DNA from 3 places in the Paenibacillus sp. SN-8-1 genome. Region 3 is predicted to be linked to each of the others. Evidence: predicted binding sites of a transcription regulator. Region 3 holds the regulator's gene; each other region holds the start of a gene.
The links. The regulator LexA, encoded in region 3, represses DNA repair genes until DNA is damaged. The targets are predictions, from matches to a motif close to CGAACATATGTTCG.

Region 1: the regulator LexA is predicted to act here: its motif matches at 1,685-1,698, upstream of ACRRNK_RS14385 (ImmA/IrrE family metallo-endopeptidase).
Region 2: the regulator LexA is predicted to act here: its motif matches at 1,405-1,418, upstream of ACRRNK_RS00800 (SPL family radical SAM protein).

The regions. Positions count from the first base shown of each region.
Region 1 covers NZ_CP194782.1:3,001,674-3,008,782, reverse strand. Annotated here, with positions in the region: gene ACRRNK_RS14390 (recombinase family protein) at 1-770, opposite strand, end outside; gene ACRRNK_RS14385 (ImmA/IrrE family metallo-endopeptidase) at 795-1,664, opposite strand; gene ACRRNK_RS14380 (hypothetical protein) at 1,819-2,193, opposite strand; gene ACRRNK_RS14375 (helix-turn-helix domain-containing protein) at 2,235-2,642, opposite strand; gene ACRRNK_RS14370 (helix-turn-helix domain-containing protein) at 2,807-3,064, shown strand; gene ACRRNK_RS14365 (hypothetical protein) at 3,065-3,208, shown strand; gene ACRRNK_RS14360 (hypothetical protein) at 3,227-3,373, shown strand; gene ACRRNK_RS14355 (hypothetical protein) at 3,375-3,620, shown strand; gene ACRRNK_RS14350 (XRE family transcriptional regulator) at 3,715-4,230, shown strand; gene ACRRNK_RS14345 (hypothetical protein) at 4,240-4,521, shown strand; gene ACRRNK_RS14340 (hypothetical protein) at 4,521-4,799, shown strand; gene ACRRNK_RS14335 (AbrB/MazE/SpoVT family DNA-binding domain-containing protein) at 4,834-5,088, shown strand; gene ACRRNK_RS14330 (hypothetical protein) at 5,206-5,463, shown strand; gene ACRRNK_RS14325 (hypothetical protein) at 5,524-5,760, shown strand; gene ACRRNK_RS14320 (hypothetical protein) at 5,757-7,109, shown strand, end outside.
Region 2 covers NZ_CP194782.1:149,069-156,177, forward strand. Annotated here, with positions in the region: gene ACRRNK_RS00800 (SPL family radical SAM protein) at 277-1,308, opposite strand; gene ACRRNK_RS00805 (WD40/YVTN/BNR-like repeat-containing protein) at 1,614-2,822, shown strand; gene ACRRNK_RS00810 (DUF1934 domain-containing protein) at 3,072-3,494, shown strand; gene argS (arginine--tRNA ligase) at 3,496-5,175, shown strand; gene ACRRNK_RS00820 (hypothetical protein) at 5,261-5,392, opposite strand; gene ACRRNK_RS00825 (S8 family peptidase) at 5,604-6,752, opposite strand.
Region 3 covers NZ_CP194782.1:2,106,959-2,114,067, reverse strand. Annotated here, with positions in the region: gene ACRRNK_RS09990 (HAD family hydrolase) at 1-307, opposite strand, end outside; gene ACRRNK_RS09985 (hypothetical protein) at 323-838, opposite strand; gene ACRRNK_RS09980 (aldo/keto reductase) at 869-1,861, opposite strand; gene ACRRNK_RS09975 (DUF896 domain-containing protein) at 1,950-2,123, opposite strand; gene ACRRNK_RS09970 (LysM peptidoglycan-binding domain-containing protein) at 2,248-2,493, opposite strand; gene lexA (transcriptional repressor LexA) at 2,800-3,426, shown strand; gene lepB (signal peptidase I) at 3,502-4,056, opposite strand; gene ACRRNK_RS09955 (hypothetical protein) at 4,152-4,340, opposite strand; gene ACRRNK_RS09950 (hypothetical protein) at 4,340-4,627, opposite strand; gene ACRRNK_RS09945 (nucleotidyltransferase family protein) at 4,768-5,346, shown strand; gene ACRRNK_RS09940 (DUF6199 family natural product biosynthesis protein) at 5,394-5,630, shown strand; gene glnA (type I glutamate--ammonia ligase) at 5,673-7,001, opposite strand; gene ACRRNK_RS09930 (MerR family transcriptional regulator) at 7,035-7,109, opposite strand, start outside.

The DNA of each region.
Region 1 (7,109 bases), 890 kb from region 3:
TTGACGATCATGTTACGAATCCTTCCTGGGGTCCAGACACCTGCTGTATTTTCCTTACGCTTGCCCTTCTTGATTTTCCGACCGTCCTTTACGTAAGAGGGAGGAATCTTAAGGGAGTTAAAGTAATCAGCTACTTTAATTGTGGACCATTCTTCATCGCCGACTAGGTGATACATAAGACGGATCACTCCAGCTTCAGACAAATCTTCTTTGCCCGGTAGAGGATCTTCATTGATTTGCAGGAACTTTTCTATGACCTGGTAACCATAAGGTACAATACCGCCTAGCCATTGACCCAGGCGGGCAACGCGGTTTGCTCCGTGCCAAAACGTTTCAAGCAACGTATCACGGTCAAACTCAGCTTGTCCGGCCAAAAGGGTAATGACGAATCTGCCCATTGGTGTACTGGTATCAAACGGTTCTGTCATTGATTTTATGGTTACACCATATTCTTCGAGTTGGTAGATTGCATCAAGTGTGACCCGAGCCTTCCGGCCAAGACGCTTCATGTTATAAATTAACACCGTTTTAAACTTCCCAGCCTTTGCATCTTCCAATAACCGTGACCCCTCAGGGCGCTGATCTAACGGTATGGTCCCCGAAACACCATCATCTTTGTACCAATCATTTATATTAAGCCCATGGAGTTCACAGTATTTTGTAGCGAACTCGATTTGGGTTTCAATGGTTTCTCTTTCTTGTTGATCATCCGAAGAGACCCGTGGATAGACGACTACATCCTTATTAATTTGTTCAGCAAGATTAAACATCTCCCAGAGCTCCTTTCATATTCTTCAATAAATATAGAACCTAACCAATCGCTCAACATCTTTCATTTGTATGACAAAACGTTTCGCCGATTTACCGTACTTCATACTAATTATCGAAAAATTTACACATAAATGTCCTTTTTTAAATCTGATATCTTGGGCCGAAAGCTTAGTGCATTTGTAACCATAAAAATCCTCGAGTTCTAGTCGCTTTAAAGGGCCATCGATTGGGAACAGAAAGTCTTTTCCTGAATCCATGGCAGCTTCGTCAGCTTCTATTACGAGTTGAGAGGGACCAGGGATATCAGCTGTAGAGTCGTAGTACGCATAAATGCCAGTTCCTTCTACAGATATTTCCTCTGCAGCAGCTGACTCATTGATCCCCATTTTTTGCGCCAGAGCTGCATCTAACTTCCCTTGTAGATCCCTTCGTTCGATTTGTTCAAATCGCTTTCTTGCTAAATCGATTGGGACATCAAAGATTGTTGATATGTATTCGATTGCTTGATCTCTTTTATTAGGAAGAGTTAACTGGGAGATTATCGAAAATGGCATAGATGCATACATAACAAAACGCTCGGCTTCCTCTTCTTGGGCTTGAGTAAACAGCTCAGGTAGTAGCGTTTGGTTTCCGGCATGCTGAAGTAGATGGCAGAGTTCATGAAAGAAATCTAACCTCTGCTGTATAGAACTAATTCGGCAATCTAGAATCATACTATATACACCTTGTTTTGCTTCTACGGCCCTACTTCCAGCTGGAAGGTAGTGAATCCAGACTTTGAGTTTCTTGGAGATTTCGCTAACAGTGATTTGGTGATATTTCCGAATCCCGATTCTAGAATATGTATCCTCTAAAAATTTCTCCAAGCGTGTCATTCTATAATGTTTAAACATGGTGGAAACCTCCTAGTGCGGGAATATATGTTCTGTTATTAGTGAAAAAGAAAAGCCATTGCTGGCTGCTTTAAAATTACGATATGTTGTTTTTTTACTTCAATTTCAGGGTTTTCAAGTAGATGGTTCTAGAAACGATCCTGGTTCATCGTTTTTACCATCCTTCATTCCATTCTTGATAGGCTTTTAAGTGAAGTCCCCCCGAGATCAATAAGGTCAGGCATGACAATACAACTGATGCTCCTAAACTTCCGAACAGATGGCCGATGATCCAAGCTATAAATACCCATCCGATAGTAAAAAGTGCAAATAACACGATTCTCGTGATATTAAAAAACATTAGAACAGCAAATGCTATGAGCGCTCCACCAAACAGCCACCAAGATGTATAGTAAATGCCGAGAAACCCCGAAATGGAAAGTCCCTCTAATATTGTTCCACCAGCGCCATTACCGTGATTCTCCGCATGTATTATTCCTCTGCTAATTTCTTTATAAAGCGGCTCTGTATTGTCGTTATTATTGTTCATCTTTGATCACCTTAAACTTCTCCATCGGTTGGAGGATTTGTCTATTCTCCTTGTTCGTCCCCTGGCTTACGTCCTTTTTCTTTCTCTTGCAATATCTTAAAGATCTGGCGCATTTCCTCTTTACGTTCTTCAGGTGCGCTTAAATAATCCTTGAAGAAAATGCCGTGCTCGGGGTTGTTAATAAATTCTTCAAACTCAGAGAGTCCTCTTGTATCTATTTCATCAATGTATCCACTTCTGCGAGGGCTATCTGTACGACCAAGAATAAAGTCTGTATCGACATCGAAGAAATCAGCTATTTTAATTAATTCATTATCTTCAACTGGTCGCTTACCAGCTTCAATTCTCGAAAGGACACTATTGTTCATTCCTAATCTAGATGCTAATTCTAATTGGGTTATCTTTCTTTTTTCTCGAAGTTCTTTTATTCGATTACCAGTGACCGACATATTTCACCACCTATTTTCTATATTAGCAACAACAGTGTAACACTTTTCTAAATCAGAAAAAATAATTTTGCTAAATTAACAAAAATGGTATTGACTTTGCTAAAATAGCAATGTATATTTAATTCAACGGATTTGCTAATTCAGCAAAGAATTGGGGTGTTTATATGGGACTACTTGATTTGGAATTTATAAAAAAACGTCGTCAAAAGCTGGATCTTTCTCTTCAAGAAATGGCGGAATCACTAGGCTTTAAAAATGCGTCCACCTATATGAAATATGAAGAAGGTACGTATTCATTTAAAGCTAATCACTTACCACAGCTAGCAGCTAAACTGAATTGTAAAATCGGAAATTTTTTTACTGATAGTTTTGCTGATTTAGCAAACAAAAAGCAGTCTTCGATAGAGGAGGAGGTGATCTAATTGGAGCACAACCTGCAAGAAGCAAAAGAGGTTCGTGAAACTCGGGATCCAGATGAAGTTAATCGGCTTCAGAAGGATGGATGGGTTCTTGATTACCGCCAGCATGAGCCAAGCCGTACGCGTTATGTATTAATCAAATTTTAATAGAACGGAGCGCTATGTATGGAGACCCCGAAGGGCATTACCTACCAGGCTGAATATAAACCTGATATGGAACGAATGGTTAAAGCGCTGCAGATCATTAAGGACGCTCCATTACAAGTTAAGGAAGATGTTCCGAAGAAGGACAAGCTTCAGGAGGGGGCTTAGAATGCGATTTCGCTGGATAAGGTCAACATCTCGAGCCGCGCTGATCTCTGCGATCGGCACTCGGATGATGCTTAAAGGATTATCATTGGAAGCTGCCTTGGACACATCGTTACCGCATTATTCGGTTAATTCAGAAGCCCTGTCACAGTTGGAACGGAAGCGGATCCTGCGTGATGCGCAGATAGAACTTAAAAGGATAGAAGAAACCCGCCGGGACGGTACCGGCCGCCGGCGGATGAGGGGATGAACGATAGGGGAAAAGATCTTGCTCACAAATTAATCATACAACGCTCTCCAGTCCGTAAGCATCCCTTGAATCGGACAAAGGGGGACATGAAAGAATGGCAATCGGACAATTTGGTCCTGCGCTCGAGGAAGCGCTGAAGAGAACAGGTAATACTCGTGAGCAAGCAGGTGCTGTGGCGCACGTTGATGCATCGTTAATCGGCAAGATTGTGAAAGGATCAAGGAATCCATCAAAAGAGCTTATGGCAGCTACGGCTGACTACTACGATGACGGAGAGTTGTTCCTCGGCGCTGCCGCAGAAGTAACAGGTGGCGCATTCATTCCCTGGTTGAACGCCGCCGACTTACATACCTCAACAACAACATTGAAAACACTCGAAGAGATTGAGGAGGCTCAGTTGGCTTTACATCAAGCGCCAATTACGAAGCGGCGGGATCAGCTGAGTGACAAGGATCGTCAGAAGATCGAAATTTCGATTAAAGAGCAGATTGAAGCAGTAACGGCCCTTCTGCACAACATTACCATGCTTTGTAGGTCCTATGATTTTTCTTTTGCCGCAATGTTTAGAGCTCATCGAGCTGAAATGAAATCAAAAAATTATATGAAATGAGGAATTGAAATGAAGATTGAACAATTGGAAGCAGAAGCGCGGTTTGTGGCTCGTCATGCAGCTCGTAACCTACAGGTGATCCGGAAGACACCGGAAATCGTCACTCCGGAGAAGCTGGAAGGAAACATCGCCTACCTAGAAATGATGATCCGCTTGCACAAAGCAGATCTGAAAGCACAAAAAAACGCCCGGCGGGCAGGCCGGACGCTCTCACTGAGAACACGTCTTAAGAGTCTCTTGTCGTCCATTTTAACTGATGAGCGCCGGAAGAGCAAGGGGGAAACGGCGTGATGGATAAGCATTGGAGAAGTATGTTATTCCTGTTCCAGAATAATGCTCGGTTAAATGGTTGTTTGACAACGAAATATTTTGATTTGGATAAGCGGATTGTTCACATTCGGAAATTACAAGAGACTGCGAAGCCCTGGTCACAGTCTGAGAAGTTCATGCTCAACCTAGCACTTCACCTATTTAATGAGCGGAACAAAGTGAACTTGTCGGGTATGGATCACCTGGATCATATGAATCTTGATCTTGCATTTCAAGCCATGCAGATTCGCTTCAAATAGAACTTGCTAATTTTTAAAAAAGGAGAACTGAACTATGAAATCGACTGGAATTGTAAGAAAAGTGGACGAGCTTGGCCGGATTGTAATACCGATGGAACTGCGCCGGACGCTTGGCATTGGCGAGAAGGACCCGCTGGAGATATTTACGGACAGAGAAAGATTGATTTTGAAAAAGTATACTCCTGGATGCATCTTTACTGGTGAGGAGACGGATTTGATCAGTTTCAAAGGCAAGCTCGTAAGTAAGGCTGCTCTCCGTGAATTGATGGATTCTGCAGGTATTAAATAGAAAGAGACAGTGCTTCGGCCCTGTCTCCCGGCGTCGGACAGTATCCTAACCTTACTCCTGTCTGGCTCCGGGAGATGCGGCTGACGCATCACACTATATATGAAAGGAGTGCGAGATATGCAAGTCATTCAGAAATTGACGGTTGTTAGCAATCCGACCCGGATGTTCGAAGTTGGTAACGAGGTTAACGGCCGGGAAGTTATCGAGATCAAACAAGTAGGAACATCGGACTTTTCCGAGTTTTGGGTTATCGATCAGAACGAGAAGGTAATTGCTAGCATCGAGAATTGCCCGGTAATCGTGGAGTGGCAGCAAATTGCTGAACACGATGAAATTGAAAAAGACCCGCAGCCACGGGTCCAATCCAAAGCATAATGAAATTTCTTGCCCCCACTATACCAGATGGGGGCGCACTACACAAGAGGGAGTGGTTATATGAAAGGCGCGCATTCCGCTTACACGGTTGATCTTACGGAACAGCGTATTGAAACCAGTGTCCTGCCAAAAACACCTTATAATTCGCCCATTTTGGTGATTAGCGGATCCTTTGGTTCTATCCAAATTGCTGTTGAATATGAGCAGCTAGCTGAAATTGAGTTCGCTCTTAAAGAACACATGAACGGTATTCCATATCCTAAGGAAAATCCGCCAGCAGAGGAGGTAATCGCTTGAAGAAAATCATCCTTGAACGTTTGACGGTTCGTAATTTCAAAGGATTCCGTGACTTCGTCCTTGCCACTAACGGCGGGAACATTGATGCCTACGGGGACAACGGTACCGGTAAGACAACTCTATTTGATGCTTTCACCTGGCATCTGTTCGGCAAGGATAGCTTAAACCGATCTGAACAGTCCTTTGAAATCAAAGAACTTGATTCTGCAGGAAAGGTCCTTCAGCACGGTTTGGACCATGAAGTTGAGGGGGTGCTGATGGTAGATAAGCGTCGCCGGACTTTCCGGAAAGTATTCTCTGAGAAATGGACCAGGAAGCGCGGATCTGCAACTTCGGAGTTTACTGGTCATACCACTGCTTACTATGTGGATGGAGTACCGGTGAAGCAAGCGGAATACAAGGCAGAGGTCGATTCGCTAATCAGTGAGGACATCTTCAGACTTTTAACCAGCCCCTCCTATTTCAATGAGGTACTGAAGCCTGAAGCCCGCCGCAAAGTGCTGTTAGAGATATGTGGTGATCTGACAGACGCCGAAATCATTGCAAGTAATGAGCAGTTGGCTCCGCTTGCCAGCATCCTTGATGGTCGAAGTATTGATGGTCACAAGAAGGCTATTGCGGTCCGGCGCACCGAGATAAACAAAGAGCTGGAGAAGATCCCGGTTCGGATCGACGAAGCTCGCCGCAGCATGCCGGACGTTTCTGAGCTTGACGAAGAACTTCTTCTGGAGGACATCGATGCTCTGCGCGGTCGGATAGATGGTAAGAATGCGGAGCTTCAACGGATCCAATCAGGCGGAGAGCTATCAGGCAAGGAAATCCGGCTTCGGGAAATTAATGCTGAGCTCATGGAAATTAAGCGTAGCATCCAGGCTAACGGTATTCAGGCAGTGAGCGATCAGCGTGAGTTGTTGATGAAACTGCGAGGCGAGGCATCCGAACTGCAGTCGCAAATTTCTGCAGGTGAGCGGGAGGTTGAGCAATATAAGCGCCAAATCAGCCGAGCTGAGAATCAAGCGGCGCGTTTGCGGGAAGAGTGGCATGCTGCTAATGACTTGGAGCTTCCAGTCCATGAACACCCGCATGACGACAACTGTCCTTCTTGCGGACAGGCCCTTCCTGCTGATCAGGTGCAAGCAGCGAGGGACAAAGCGCTAGTTGAGTTTAATCGTGACAAGTCTAAAAGACTCGAACGGATCTCTGCAGATGGCAAGGCCGCTGCGGAAGAGGTTAAGAAGCTCAAACATTCCATGCTTGATTTGGAAGAGAAGCTTGCAGAGCTGTGCCGACATCTCAATGAGAAGCAAGCTCAAACCTTCTCTGCTGAGCACCGTTTAGCACAATTGCAA
Region 2 (7,109 bases), 2.0 Mb from region 3:
AATAAGAGAGCACCCCCTTCTAAGCCAGGAATACGGCTCAGGAGGGGGTGCTTTTGTGTAACAGCAATGGGGATGCCTCTTAAATGCGCTGGATAAGATGAATATATCTGCATGCGGGATCAGCATAGAGAATAAGCGGCATGTCTACAATCGAAAGGTTTAATCAAAAGTTATATAGAACCCCAATAGAAATAGCTGACCAGCCATCCAAGCTTGTCCGGACCACGCACCGATCATTACTCCAAAGCAGGGGGCCTTATGTTACCTTATTCTTGTCTAGAACGAGAAGGACAGCTGCTCCACCTCAAGCTGAATCTCATCCTTCGTAACGGTAGCTGCGGGAGCCGGGAATCTGCCTGTCTTCACGGCAGAAGGCAGAGAGGTCGCATTTACTTGCTTAAGTTCGCTCTTATCCCTTGCTCCCGACCCTCCAGGCACCCCGGATAACCCATATTTACGAAGCAGACGACTCGACAGTTCTTTGAAGCTGTCGATATACTGACGATCAGCATAATGCCCCTGCCGGTACAGCTCGCCATAGGCGGCGACGAGCTCTGGATAGTGGGCGCGGAGCGTGCTCATATACCAAGCCTTCACGTCCCTGGATAGGCGCAGCAGCGAGATCATCGCGAATTCAGCCCCATGATTCTTGGCCGCAGAGAGGAGTGATTCCAGGCTTTCCTCGGAATCGGTCAGCAGCGGAAGAACAGGAGCTGCGAAGATTCCAACCTGTACACCGCTCTCGGCTAGTCTCTGCACGGTCTCAAGCCTCATCTGAGGATGCGGCGAAGCAGGCTCGATGCGGCGGATAAGCCCGGCGTCCAGCGAATTGATGCTGATGTTCACGGATATATCGCTCATTTGGGTCAGAATATCCAGATCCCTTGTCACAAGCGGTGATCGGGTAGTGATGCTGGTGCTTATCCGGTACTTGGCCAGCAGCTTCAGGCAATCACGGGTCAGCTGGGCTTTCGCCTCGATCGGCTGGTATGGATCCGTGGCTGTTCCGATCGTAACCTGACCGATATATTTTCGCATCGCTTCGATATCATAACCGAACCTTTCCGCCAGTCGGGACAGCTGTCTCTCCAACGCTTCGGGAGCATTTTGCTTCAGAACAATATGGTGCTGGAACTCATCCTCAGCACCACGGCCGATGAATGACTGAAATGCCCGGGCGTAGCAGAAGCTGCAACCGTGGGCGCAGCCCCGGTAAGGGTTGATCGACCAATCGAAGGGCATCCTTTCTTCTTTTACCCGATTAAGTGTCTGCTTAGTATCAACATGCTCATATGTGGTCTCAGGCATGGTTACGAATACCCTCCTCGGGGTTAGAAATTAAATATTACTGATAACTGGCAACGAGATAGCGAAAATGGGAATGACATATTACATACATCATACCAAACATATGTTCTCATTTAAAGTCATTCATCTCTCCCTCGTCAACTGTTCAACTCACATCCTACTCACCAGAGTTATCAAGCTTACCAGTTCAATCTATTGTTGATTCACTTCAAGAATGGGTAAATTTATATGTAGTACTTTATAACTTCAACATTCTTGATCGCACGGTAAGATGTATATAGCTTCTACAAGGGAGGTATCAACCTGTGGTGAAACGATATTTCAAATCCGCATTACTCACAGCCGCTGCCCTTTGCGTATCCATCGGGATCGGCAGCAGTAGTACTGTAATCCAGAGAACTGAGGCAGCCGCTGCATCGGCACCTTGCACAAGCGGCGATCATGGATTGCTTCAGAGTCTTCAGAAGAAGCACGCGTCAGCGGACCAAGACCCGCTTCATATAACGGATGTTGCTTTTCTGAGTGATACAACGGGACGAGCCGCGGGGAATGGTTTCCTTATTGGTACATCTGATGGGGGCTGTAACTGGCAGGAGATCTATACGGGACAGTGGCAGTTCGATCAAATTGTGTTTCCGGACAACATCAAAGGATGGGCACTGGCCAGAACAGCTTCCGAAGGTCCGGTTAGGCTTATCGCAACCAAGGATGGGGGCTCTCATTGGAGCATTCTCGGCACCTCGGGCCAGCAGTTTAAGAAGATCGATGTGCTGGGAGCGGATAGTATTGTGGGATATACCTCGAATGGCGCCTACAAATCCTTGAATGGGGGTACAACATGGGTGAAGATCAAGACGCCGGTGAATACCCGGGCTGCTGTCTTTACAGATCAAGCTGCCCGCACGGGGTGGTCGCTAACGGTTCACCCAGGCATCGGCTACAAGCTGTATAAGACAACTAGCGGCGGCGCCAGCTGGAGCCCGGTTCTGACGATTCCATTCGGGACTGCCTACGGCGGTGAACTGTACAGCAAAGGAAGCCAGGTATGGGCTCTTGTCTACGGAGAATCCGGCATGTCTCAGGTATCCTACTCTTTGTATGCCAGCCATGACAGCGGCTCACACTGGAATCGTGTTATTGCCCAGAGCACTGCTGGCGGGGGACCTGCCCCTGGTAGTGGACCTGCACTCGCTAGCAAGGGGCCCGCTAGCCCGGGTGGGCATCCCGGGAATATGCAGCTGATCGGGAGCAGTACGGCTTACCTGGCCGGAGGTTCTCCGGCTGGAGGTAAGGTAGGGGTTGGGCGTTCTTTTGACGGTGGCCGCTCGTGGAGCAATGTTCCCGCTGTACTAAGCGGGTTCGATGCCCGGATCTCATTCCCTTCACAGAAGACGGGCTGGCTGGCGGTTACAAGTCCGACGCAGACGGCGGTCTATGTGACGCATGATGGCGGGATTTCGTGGAATAAGAGGTTCTCGCTGCCTGACTCTGTCTCACCCAAGCCCCAAGAGTAACCGGAACCACAACTTATATTCATAGAAGTGAAAAACCCTCCTTGGCTGACTAAGGAGGGTTTTCTGTACTATTAACCTTTGCAAATCATACAAATTCCCCATCTTCCATTGAACTGTGCGGGCGAACTGGATATAGTATATGGAATGAACGTTGAACGTTGGCAAGGGGCTAAAGTGAAGTTGTGAAGTACTCATTTCTTTAGCTGAGGCCATATAGTACAATAGATAGAACAGATTGGAGTAGTGACCATGCCGGACCACACACCCGCATCCATTACATTGACAAGCCTGCAGGATGGGGCCAAGACGGTTCAGAGCTACCGGGGCCAGGTATTCAGCGCAGGAGGAGCGATCTATCTCAAGTATGAGGAACACGGTCAAGGGCCTACAGGCGAAGAAGTCACTCGGGCTACCGTCAAAATAACGCCCGGCGAGCTGAAGCTCATTCGGCACGGAACGGTCGAATCATCGCAGACCTTTCAGGAGGGACGAAGGCTTCCGGGTTATTACCGGGCGGCGTACGCATCCTTTAACTTGTCCACGCAGACTCACAGTCTCACCATGAATCTGGATGGATTATCGGGGACCGCCAGGTGGAAATATGATTTATACGTCTATGATGAATTAGCTGGACAGTTCGATATCAGTTTACATATACAGGAGGAAGCTTGAAATGACACACAATCCATTAGAGGAAATTAACCAGAAGGTAGTGGAAGCGATCACGGCGGCGATCTTGGCTGCGGGACTCGTAACCAAGGAAGAGCTTCCGGCGATTAAGCTCGAAGTGCCGAAGGAGAAGACTCATGGCGATCTGGCCACCAATGCGGCGATGCAGCTGACCAAGATTGCTAAGAAGAACCCCCGTCAGATTGCCGAAGCCATTCTTGAGAATCTGGACTACAGCAGCGCTTCTATTGAAAAGGCGGAGATCGCAGGTCCGGGGTTCATTAACTTCACCCTGACCAAGAGCTACCTGTATCCTGTCCTCGAGCAGGTCTATACGCAGGGAGATGATTATGGCCGGATTAATCTTGGCCAAGGTCAGAAGATTCAGGTCGAATTCGTCAGTGCGAATCCGACAGGCAGCCTGCACCTAGGACATGCACGCGGCGCAGCCGTAGGGGATGCCCTATGCAACCTGCTGGACCATGCCGGATATGATGTAACCCGCGAATATTATATTAACGATGCTGGTAATCAGGTTGTTAACCTGGCGAAGTCCATTGAAGCCCGCTATCTGCAGGAGCTTGGACAGCCTGCCGAGATGCCTGAAGATGGCTATCATGGCGAAGATATTAAAGGCTTTGCCAAAGAGCTTGTGGCAGAGCAAGGGGATGCCCTTCTCTCCCGCACACCAGGTGAACGGGCGGCATTCCTCCGCAAGTATGGCCTGGACAAAGAGCTGGCTAAGATCAAGCGTGACCTGAGCCGATTCCGGGTTCATTTTGACAGCTGGTTCAGCGAGACCTCCCTTTACGAGAACGGCCAGGTGGAGGCTTCGCTTCAGGAGCTTAAGGACAAAGGCCAGACTTATGAGCTTGATGGAGCTACCTGGCTGAGAACGACCGATTACGGCGATGATAAAGACCGTGTCCTTGTTAAGAATGACGGCACGTATACTTACCTTACGCCGGATATCTCTTATCACCGCAACAAGTTCAATCGCGGCTATGACCGCATGATCAATATTTTTGGAGCCGATCATCACGGCTATATCCCGCGTCTTAAAGCTGCCATGGCAGGACTGGGCAACGACCCGGACAAGCTGACAGTTCTGATTGCCCAAATGGTCAGCCTGTTCCAGGATGGCGAGAAAGTGAAGATGTCCAAACGGACAGGTAAAGCCGTTACAATGGTCGACCTTATGGACGAAGTAGGCGTTGATGCCATTCGCTACTTCTTCACGATGCGCAGTATGGACTCGCACCTGGACTTTGATATGGACCTTGCCGTATCCACATCGAACGAGAACCCGGTCTATTATGTACAGTATGCACATGCGCGGATCTGCAGCGTCTTCCGTCAGGCTGAAGAGCAGGGAATCGCGATTCCAACTCCGGCGAATGCCGACCTGACCAAGCTGACCGCCGAGCATGAATATGCCCTGCTCCGCAAGATCGGCGAGCTGCCTGAGGAGATTGAGACAGCGGCGAATAACTTTGCGCCGCACCGTCTTGTTCGCTATGTGTATGAACTTGCATCCTTGTTCCACAGCTACTACAGAGCCGAGCGCGTCATCACCGAAGACGCGCAGCAGACCGCCGCGCGCCTCGTGCTGCTCGGCGCTACCCGCCGTGTGATCGCGCGCGTACTCGCGCTCATCGGCGTAGAAGCCCCGGACCGCATGTAGCGATACCACCGGCTCATGCGGCAAATCCCGCCAAGCCGGCACGACGCCGGCTTAGGCGCAAGCCCCGCCCTAGCGGCTTCGCCCGCTAGGCGCATGGCGCTGCGGCGGCCCGACCTGCCGCCGCCGCTGCAACAACAAGGCCCCGCCCCGGAATTCCCGGGCGGGGCCTTGTTGCCTCTAGCAATGGAGCCGAGCTTAGCGCCGGCTCCATTCTCACGGTCCGAGCGGCCTGCGGCTGACCGCTGACCGCCATACATGGCTGCGCCGCGCCAGAAACCTCGCGTGATGCAGCTGCTCATCCACGGAGTGCATCCGCATCCGCCGCACGGACCGCGCATCCACGCAGCGCAGCAGCATTCACCGCACTGGCGCATCCACGCAGTGCGCCATACATCCACCGCATCCGCCGCGGCCTTTGAAGCGGGGCTCTAAGGAGCCCCCCGCTTGAACAGCCGCAGCGCATTCACTTCCGCGGGGGAGACGCCCCCGCGGGCAGAGCGCTTCCTGGCCGAGAGCACCGGCCGGGCGCTCTTACGCAGCAGCTGCTTGATCTCGGCCGGTGCAAGGCCCGGCCGGAGAGCGAGCAGCAGTGCAATGGAGCCGCTGACATGCGACGTGGCCATTGAGGTGCCGTTCATCTCTCTATGCTTGCCCCCGATCCAGGAAGAGTAGATCTTCTCGCCTGGAGCGTAAATATCAACATGGGGCCCGCTGTTGCTGAAGCGGGCAATCCTGCGGCTGCGGTCTGTGGCTCCAACGGAGATCGTCTGCGGATAACGGGCAGGGTAATCCACGCTGCGGCTCTTATTATCATTTCCGGCAGAGGCGACAACGACCACTCCGGCCTGAAGTGCTTTATTAACTACATTGAATAGAGACTTGTTCTTGGATTTCATGCCGAAGCTCATATTAATAATATCTACTTGATTTCGGACACACCAATCAATACCCAGGATAATGTCCGACACATAGGCGGCTCCATTGTGATCAAAGGCTTTGACCGGATAGATCGTGGCCCGCGGGGCAACCCCGAGAATCCCCTGTATGCTTCCCGCGCCTGCGATTGTCCCTGTAATATGAGTGCCATGGCCGTTATCATCATGGGGAAGCATGTTCGGGTTTAAGAGATTAACGCCTCTGGCCAGAGAGTGGCGCAGATCGGGATGGCTGAAGTCAGCACCCGTATCAATGACGGCGATACGAACCTGGTAGCCGGTTGAGGAAGACCAGACGTCAGGAGCCTGAATATGACGGACTCCCCAAGGAATCTCGGGAGTATTCACCATTCCGCTGGCGGGCACAGCATGGACGCTGATCAGGGCATCCGGCTCAAGAATGAGGCCTTTGCGGCAGCTCTGAGGCAAGTCGGTGAGGGAGAATGGACAGATGAAGGCTTGCAGCAGGGAAGAGCTGCGGATGAGGCGCATTTGAGGGAGAGAACGCTTCATCCGGTTAAGCTGCTTAAGGCATTCCTGATATGCTGCCGGGCGGGCAAATCGGATAATGGTCCGTTGTTCCTTTTGTGCGGCGCTCCCGGTTTTCTCCTGGATAAAATTAAGGAATCGGGCATAGTCCATTGCGAGCAGCCCCTTCTGACAAAAGCGAGTTGTAGAAGTATTGTATGAACGCTCCAGCGGACAGGAGTGGGTAACATGCCCTATACGCCAGGAAATAGGCGGGGGCATATTTTATTTGAAGATAGGGGAATTCATCCGTGTCAAAAGCAGGAATAGCACATAGGATGTGAAGAGAGCCTGAACGGGCTTTCAGCTTGCGATTTCTGAAGATCGCGACTTACTCTTCAGAGAGCGGATACAGTCAAAAAGGCGGGGGGCGCTGCTCCCCGTCTTTTCTTTGAGCATAAATCCACAGATTTGCGGGGGCGCTCCATTCCTCCGGGACTTTGGTATAGGAATTCGCCTAAATAAACTTGC
Region 3 (7,109 bases):
TCCATGATTCCTTACGATAGACTGGGGCAAGCTTCTCCATTGCACGGAACTCGGGCTGCTCGCCCGCTGTGAAATTCCCCCACAAACCTTCAAACGGATTAATCCCGATCATTTGGGTGAATGAAAATGTCTCGTATGATTCGTATAAAGCTCTTGCTTCCTTACGAACTGCTTCCTCCAGCTGTGAGGCATTTACCCCGGTAATCTCAGCTGCTGTCTTACATGTAAATTCAAAAGCTTCTGCTATACTGCGCTCATCCCATAACAGTGTATCATCTAGATCAAAACATACGGCCTTAATTGACATCGTGATTCCCCTTTATTAATGATTCTCGACTGTAATTTTGTTAAGCTTTCCAAATTCCTTCAAACGTTCACCCATCGCCTCTGTATTGAATCGGTTACGTGAACGAAGAAATGTCCACTTCTGTCCGTTTCCTTTAGGAACGATAGTGACTACACCCTGACTTAGAACGATCTTCTGAATACTATCTGCAGACAGCATCCGATCCCGGTTGAATTTGGAAGTGTACAGAGCACTCTTGCCAATTCTCAGGTACGGTTTCCTTATAAAGGTGATGACTCCAAGCAGGATATATAGCCCTATTGTAAGCCAGTATAAGAAGGAATTAATATCGCTGCCGCCCCCTATAAAGCCAAGTGAACCATACATCACCCCGAACAGAATGAGAAGCGCGGGTAGAACAATATTACGACCTCTGAAAGTCTCCCCTTCTCCACTCAGACCCAATTTACCAGGTTGAATTCCCTGTTTCTTTTGCTGTGCTAACAACCTTTGCTTATTTTTCTCAACTTGTTTCTCAAATGAACGTGCCATACTGCCACTTTCCTCCTCGGTTGTCTGCTGTTAAATCTGTCTTTTGAATTTGCGAATGAAGCGATCAGGGTACTCGTCTGGCAGACTGCTTACCTCATCAAGCAGACGTCGTTGTTCACCATCAAGCTCAAAATCTACAGCACCCATGTTCTCATCGAACTGTTCAAGCGTACTCGCTCCAAAGATTGGTGAGGTAATTCCCTTATGACCCATTAGCCAATTCAAGGCTACCTGTGAAGGAGTTCTATCGATCTCCTTAGAGATCTTGACCACTTGGTTAAGAATATCAAAATTCTTCTTCGTAGCCCGATATTCCCATGAGCTCTCGCCACCACTCACCGCACTCAGCCGCCCTTCAGATGGCTTTGGTCCCTCCTTGTACCTGTTCGTAAGAAACCCGCCTCCAAGAGGAGCCCATGGAATAATACCCACATTTTCTTCAAAACATAGTGACATCATTTCCCTGTCGGCCTCACGGTTAAGCAGACTATATTGCTGCTGAAGTGACACGTAACGGACCAAGCCCCTGGCTTCACTAACAGCCAGGCTTTTCATCAGCTGCCAGGATAAGTAATTCGAGCAGCCAATATAGCGAACCTTGCCTGAAGTGACCAGATCATCGAGTGCACGGAGCGTCTCCTCCACTGGGGTCGCTTGATCCCATACATGAATCTGATACAGATCAATGTAATCAGTTCCAAGTCGTCTGAGACTTGCCTCGATGCCGTCCATAATATGCTTACGGGAAGAACCTTGGCCGTTCACATGATCTGCGGTAGACATACGCACTTTGGAGGCTAGAATTACTTCAGACCTGCGTCCGCGAATACTCTTGCCCACTATTTCTTCTGACCGCCCGCCCGTGTAGACATCTGCGGTATCGATAAAATTCCCACCCTGATCAAGGAAGCGGTGAATCATTTCCTTTGAGTCTTTCTCATCGGTAGTTCCACCAAATGTCATAGTTCCTAAACAAAGACTTGATACAGCCAATCCGCTTTTACCCAGATAGGTATACTTCATGAAATATCCTCCTGTTCATTTAGGGATTCCCATTCATCTCGCAACAGTCAGATGATGATTATGTACTTCCGGCCCAAGGCCGGACGGCTTATTTATCTACAATTTCAATAGAATCCAATTGTTGACGGAAATTCCTGCGAATATTTTGCAAGTAGATTTCCCGCAGTTCTGCTCTTTCAAGCGTTTCTTCCTCAGTCAATCCTGATTCTTTATGTTTTCGCGCAAGCTCATTAATGCGCTGTACCAGGCTATCGATATCCATAAGTGACTCCTCCTTCAGTTAAGGCATTAACTCTTACTTTGACATGAGAAAAAGAGCTTGTCAAGGCACGTCAAATCCTTGAAAAGCTCTCGTAAGCTAACCTAATTCTATTATTGGTAATGAATTAATTTGAAGGGATCACAAGCACTTCACCAGCTTGTATTTCACTGGATACAAGTTGGTTCAATTCCTTAATATTTCGTACAACATCCCGAGTGTCTTGATCGTTGGTTTTGTTAGCCAAAGCGATGCTCCACAATGAATCACCAGGCTGTACAATGACCTGTGGAAGATCAGATGATCCGGCAAGACTGCTAGAAGAAGCAAATGCTGTGATCATCCCTGTGCAGGTTACGGCTATAAATATCACTAAGGCTGCAACTCTTACAAATATAGTATTGGAAATAAAGTCTTCTAGATTAAATTTATTTCGGCTAGGCTCAGCAGGAACTGATTCATGAATACTTTGGTATGTAGAATATCTCAACATTAACCCTCACTCCAAACGTTTGTTCTTGTTTTCTGAATACAATATAACACGAACACTTGTTTCGTTCAATAGTTTTTTAGAACAATTGTTCGCTTAATATTTGTATTCATTTAGAACTTATGTTTGTACGAACGGTAGTTCTATGTTATAATTTTTCCAAACGTTACTAAATGGGGTTGATATAATATGTCGAAAGTATCCAGTCGTCAGCAGGCGATTCTTGAATTTATAAGAAACGAAGTTAGAATGAAGGGTTACCCTCCTTCTGTAAGAGAGATTGGAGAAGCTGTCGGACTTGCTTCCAGTTCCACAGTGCATGGTCATTTGGACAGGCTCGAGAAGAAAGGCTTTATCCGGCGTGACCCTACCAAGCCACGGGCAATTGAACTACTGGGCCAGGAGGATTCTGACAATTACAATCTGTTCGCCCACACAGTTGCACGCGTACCTGTTGTCGGTAAAGTAACTGCCGGTGTACCTATTACAGCTACAGAGAATATTGAGGACTACTTCCCTCTCCCCAACCATTTCGTCGGTGATAAAGAGGTATTTATGCTTTCTGTTATGGGCGATAGTATGATTGAAGCAGGCATTCACAATGGTGACTTTGTTATCGTTCGTCAGCAGCAGACCGCTGATAATGGCGATATTGTCGTAGCCATGACCGAAGACGACGAGGCAACGGTGAAGACTTTTTATAAAGAAAGAGACCATATCCGCTTACAACCCGAGAACCCCACTTACGAACCGCTGCGTCTTAAGCATGTTACGATTCTTGGTAAAGTCGTCGGCTTATTCCGCGACATTCACTAATATTCGTTGTTATTTCCTTTCATGTAACCTCAAAGAAGAGGGTGCCAATTGGCACCCTCTTCTTGATACATGCTACTATTTAATCTCTTCTATCCCCATGATATGGTCGAATGGGATCGGCCCCAAAACTCTACTGTCTTCACTATTATTCCTGTTATCTCCTAGGACAAAAATGTGATTATCTGGAATTACCCATTTACTGTCCTGAGAAGGGTTCATTTTCTCTTTGATGTAGGGCTCTACCAAGGCCTCACCATTCCTGTATACTTGTTGATTTTTGATCTCAATCACATCGCCCGGCTTCCCGATCACCCGCTTAATATAGAATGTGCGATCATTACTTGCACCACGTATGAGCTGAATCAAAGGCTGCTCCACAATATTGTCCCAAAAAGAACGCTCCCGATTCACTCTACTGTCAACAACAACGATATCACCATAAGCTGGCATGTGTGAGAATGTTCGGGCAAGCTTGGAGGTGTAGACTCTTTGATCATCCTGCAGGGTCGGCTCCATCGACTGACCGACAACCTTATAGGGCTGAAATACAAAGATACCAATAAAAAGACTTAGAACAAATGCGATGGCCACAGCGGGAATGTAACTAGTTATAGTTTTCAACAGCTTCATACTAATGAGCATCCTCCCTTTGACTTGTTAAGGGAAGTATATCATTTCCAGTATTTACAACACAAATTTCTCCTGTTCGCCCTTCTATACCCTAACTATTTGTCATTACGATTCCGGTAAGTTAAATGCTTAGCAAAATGATTCTTCCTTATCTCTGATTGAATCTCGCGTGATAGGCTTCTGTAGCGTTCGATGGATACTGTAATTCGTCGTGAGGCTTGATTCAAATCCGCCTCCTTACTTCGTTGTCGCTGCAATATTAATTCAATCCATTTGAACCACATCAAGAGTCACTCTCCTCTGCCTTTTCTACTTTCTTGATGCTCTTAAAAACATCCAGTACCGGTTCCCACAATTCTTCTCGTTCTTTATCCAGGATCGCCTGCAGCCGATCCCGATCCTCCTCTGCTTTATCTAGCAATCTCCTTGGTACCAAATCTCCATTAATAATCATTCTTACGAGGACGATCAAAATCATAAGCAGGATAAAGGTAAGCAGAACCGCCAAACCATATTTCTCAGCGAGCGGCAGAAGCTTCTCAATGGTCGATAGCTCACTGGATTCCATCATCCTTCCTCCTGTTCGTCAAAGTTATACTACAATGTATGCCTCTAATAGAGTGTGAGAGATGGTCAGATTCTACTATTTCCAAAATATTGATTGTTGTTTATAATAGTTAGAACATAGGTTCTATTCCAAGGAGGTATTCAATGATATTACGTACCGAAGCGGATATTATACAGCTTGTAGAACAAGATAACTGGATGATGGGCCTTTTACACGCAGCAGCTCAATTGCATTTACCTGACTGGTGGATCTGTGCTGGCGCAGTCCGTGCGAAAGTATGGGATGTACTACACGGTTATCATGAACGCACTCCTCTCGCTGACATAGATGTAATTTACTTTGACCCCATGAACTTAGACGAAGGGCACGAGAAGGACCTCGAACAAAAATTATTACAGATTCGACCAAACTTGCCCTGGTCCGTCAAAAATCAAGCGCGCATGCACAAGATAAACAACCTTCCGCCCTACCATTCAAGCATAGAGGGCATTTCCAAATTTCCGGAGACTGCCACTTCAATAGGAATTTCTTTGAACTCACATGAAGAGGTTATTCTGACTGCTCCTTGGGGAATTCAAGATCTTATTCATCTCCGCGTGCAGCCAACTCCTTTCTTCCAGGCTACACCTGAGAGAGCACGGATTTATGAAGACCGTGTGAGAAAGAAGAATTGGGCCTGTCAATGGCCACAGCTGACAATCTTTTCATATGCAAGAGCATGAAGTATAGATAAAACCAGTTGGCAAATTATTGAAACGAATGCCCCCTGATGAACGTTGTACATAGCAAAGGGGATGATCCATTGTTACTATTCTTGGGACTCTTATTCTTATCAATGGGTTTGATTCAGTTAATTAAGCCATCCTGGGGATGGTATATTAATGAAGGATGGAAGGTCGAGGGAGAATCTGAGCCAAGCGAGGCATACTTGATCATAGCCCAGTTAGGTGGAATCTTCGGAATTGTAGTAGGAGTCATATTATGTCTGGCTGGGATTTTCAACTAAAAAGAACCCCTGACGCCATATGCGTCAGGGGTTCTGTCTACCTTAGTACAAAGTAATGTATTGGTCACGTTCCCATTGATGAACTTGTGTGCGGAACATATCCCACTCGATTTCTTTGAGTTCATAGAAATGGGACAGCGCATGATCACCAAGCGCTTCAGTTACCACTTCACTACGAATCAGCTCGTTAAGAGCTTCCTTCAGGTCGGATGGAAGGCTAGGGATTCCTTCTTCAATACGCTCTTCCTCTGACATCACATAGATGTTACGGTCAATTGGATCAACAAGAGGGATCTCATTTTTAATTCCGTCAAGACCCGCTTTAAGCATAACAGCCAGTGCCAGGTAAGGGTTAGCAGCCGGATCCGGATTACGAACTTCGACGCGAGTACCGAGTCCGCGGGAAGCAGGAATACGAATCATCGGGCTGCGGTTACTAGAAGACCATGCTACGTAACAAGGTGCTTCATAACCAGGAACCAAACGTTTGTATGAGTTCACTGTAGGGTTAGTGATTGCTGCAAAAGCACGTGCATGCTTCAAGATACCTGCCATGTAATAGCGGGCAGTTTGGCTAAGACCCAGAGTATCGCTTTCCTCGTAGAACGAGTTCACATCACCTTTAAACAAGGATTGGTGACAGTGCATACCGGAACCGTTCACACCGAACAGTGGTTTTGGCATGAATGTTGCATGGAGTCCATGCTGACGAGCGATTGTTTTTACAACCAATTTGAAGGTTTGAATTTGGTCAGCCGCTTTCACAGCGTCTGCATATTTAAAATCGATTTCGTGCTGCCCAGGTGCAACCTCATGGTGGGAAGCTTCAATTTCAAAGCCCATTTCTTCAAGAGTAAGAACGATCTCACGACGGCAGTTCTCACCAAGATCTGTAGGAGCAAGGTCAAAGTATCCACCCTGGTCATTCAGCTCCATCGTAGGGTTGCCCTTCTCGTCTGTCTTGAACAAGAAGAATTCCGGTTCAGGACCAACGTTCATGGAGGTGTATCCAAGCTCCTTGGCTTCAGCCAGGTTACGCTTCAAGATACCGCGCGGGTCACCAGCGAAAGGTGTGCCATCTGGCATATATACATCACAAATGAGGCGTGCAACACGATCTTCTGCTACCCATGGGAAAATAACCCAAGTTTCAAGATCCGGATATAGGTACATATCGGATTCTTCAATGCGGACATATCCTTCAATGGAAGAACCGTCAAACATCATTTTGTTATCGAGTGCTTTCGGCAATTGACTTACAGGAATCTCAACGTTCTTAATGGTTCCAAGCAAATCTGTGAATTGCAAACGAATGAAACGGACATTTTCTTCCTTGGCAATACGAAGAATATCTTCTTTTGTGTAACTCACTTTACCCTCTCCCTTTGTGATTAAGATTTATTATTATTGTTTGAAAAACCGTGATAATTCACCTTGAATCAGTGAAACTTGACCTGGTCTCTTGCCGCCTGTAACGAG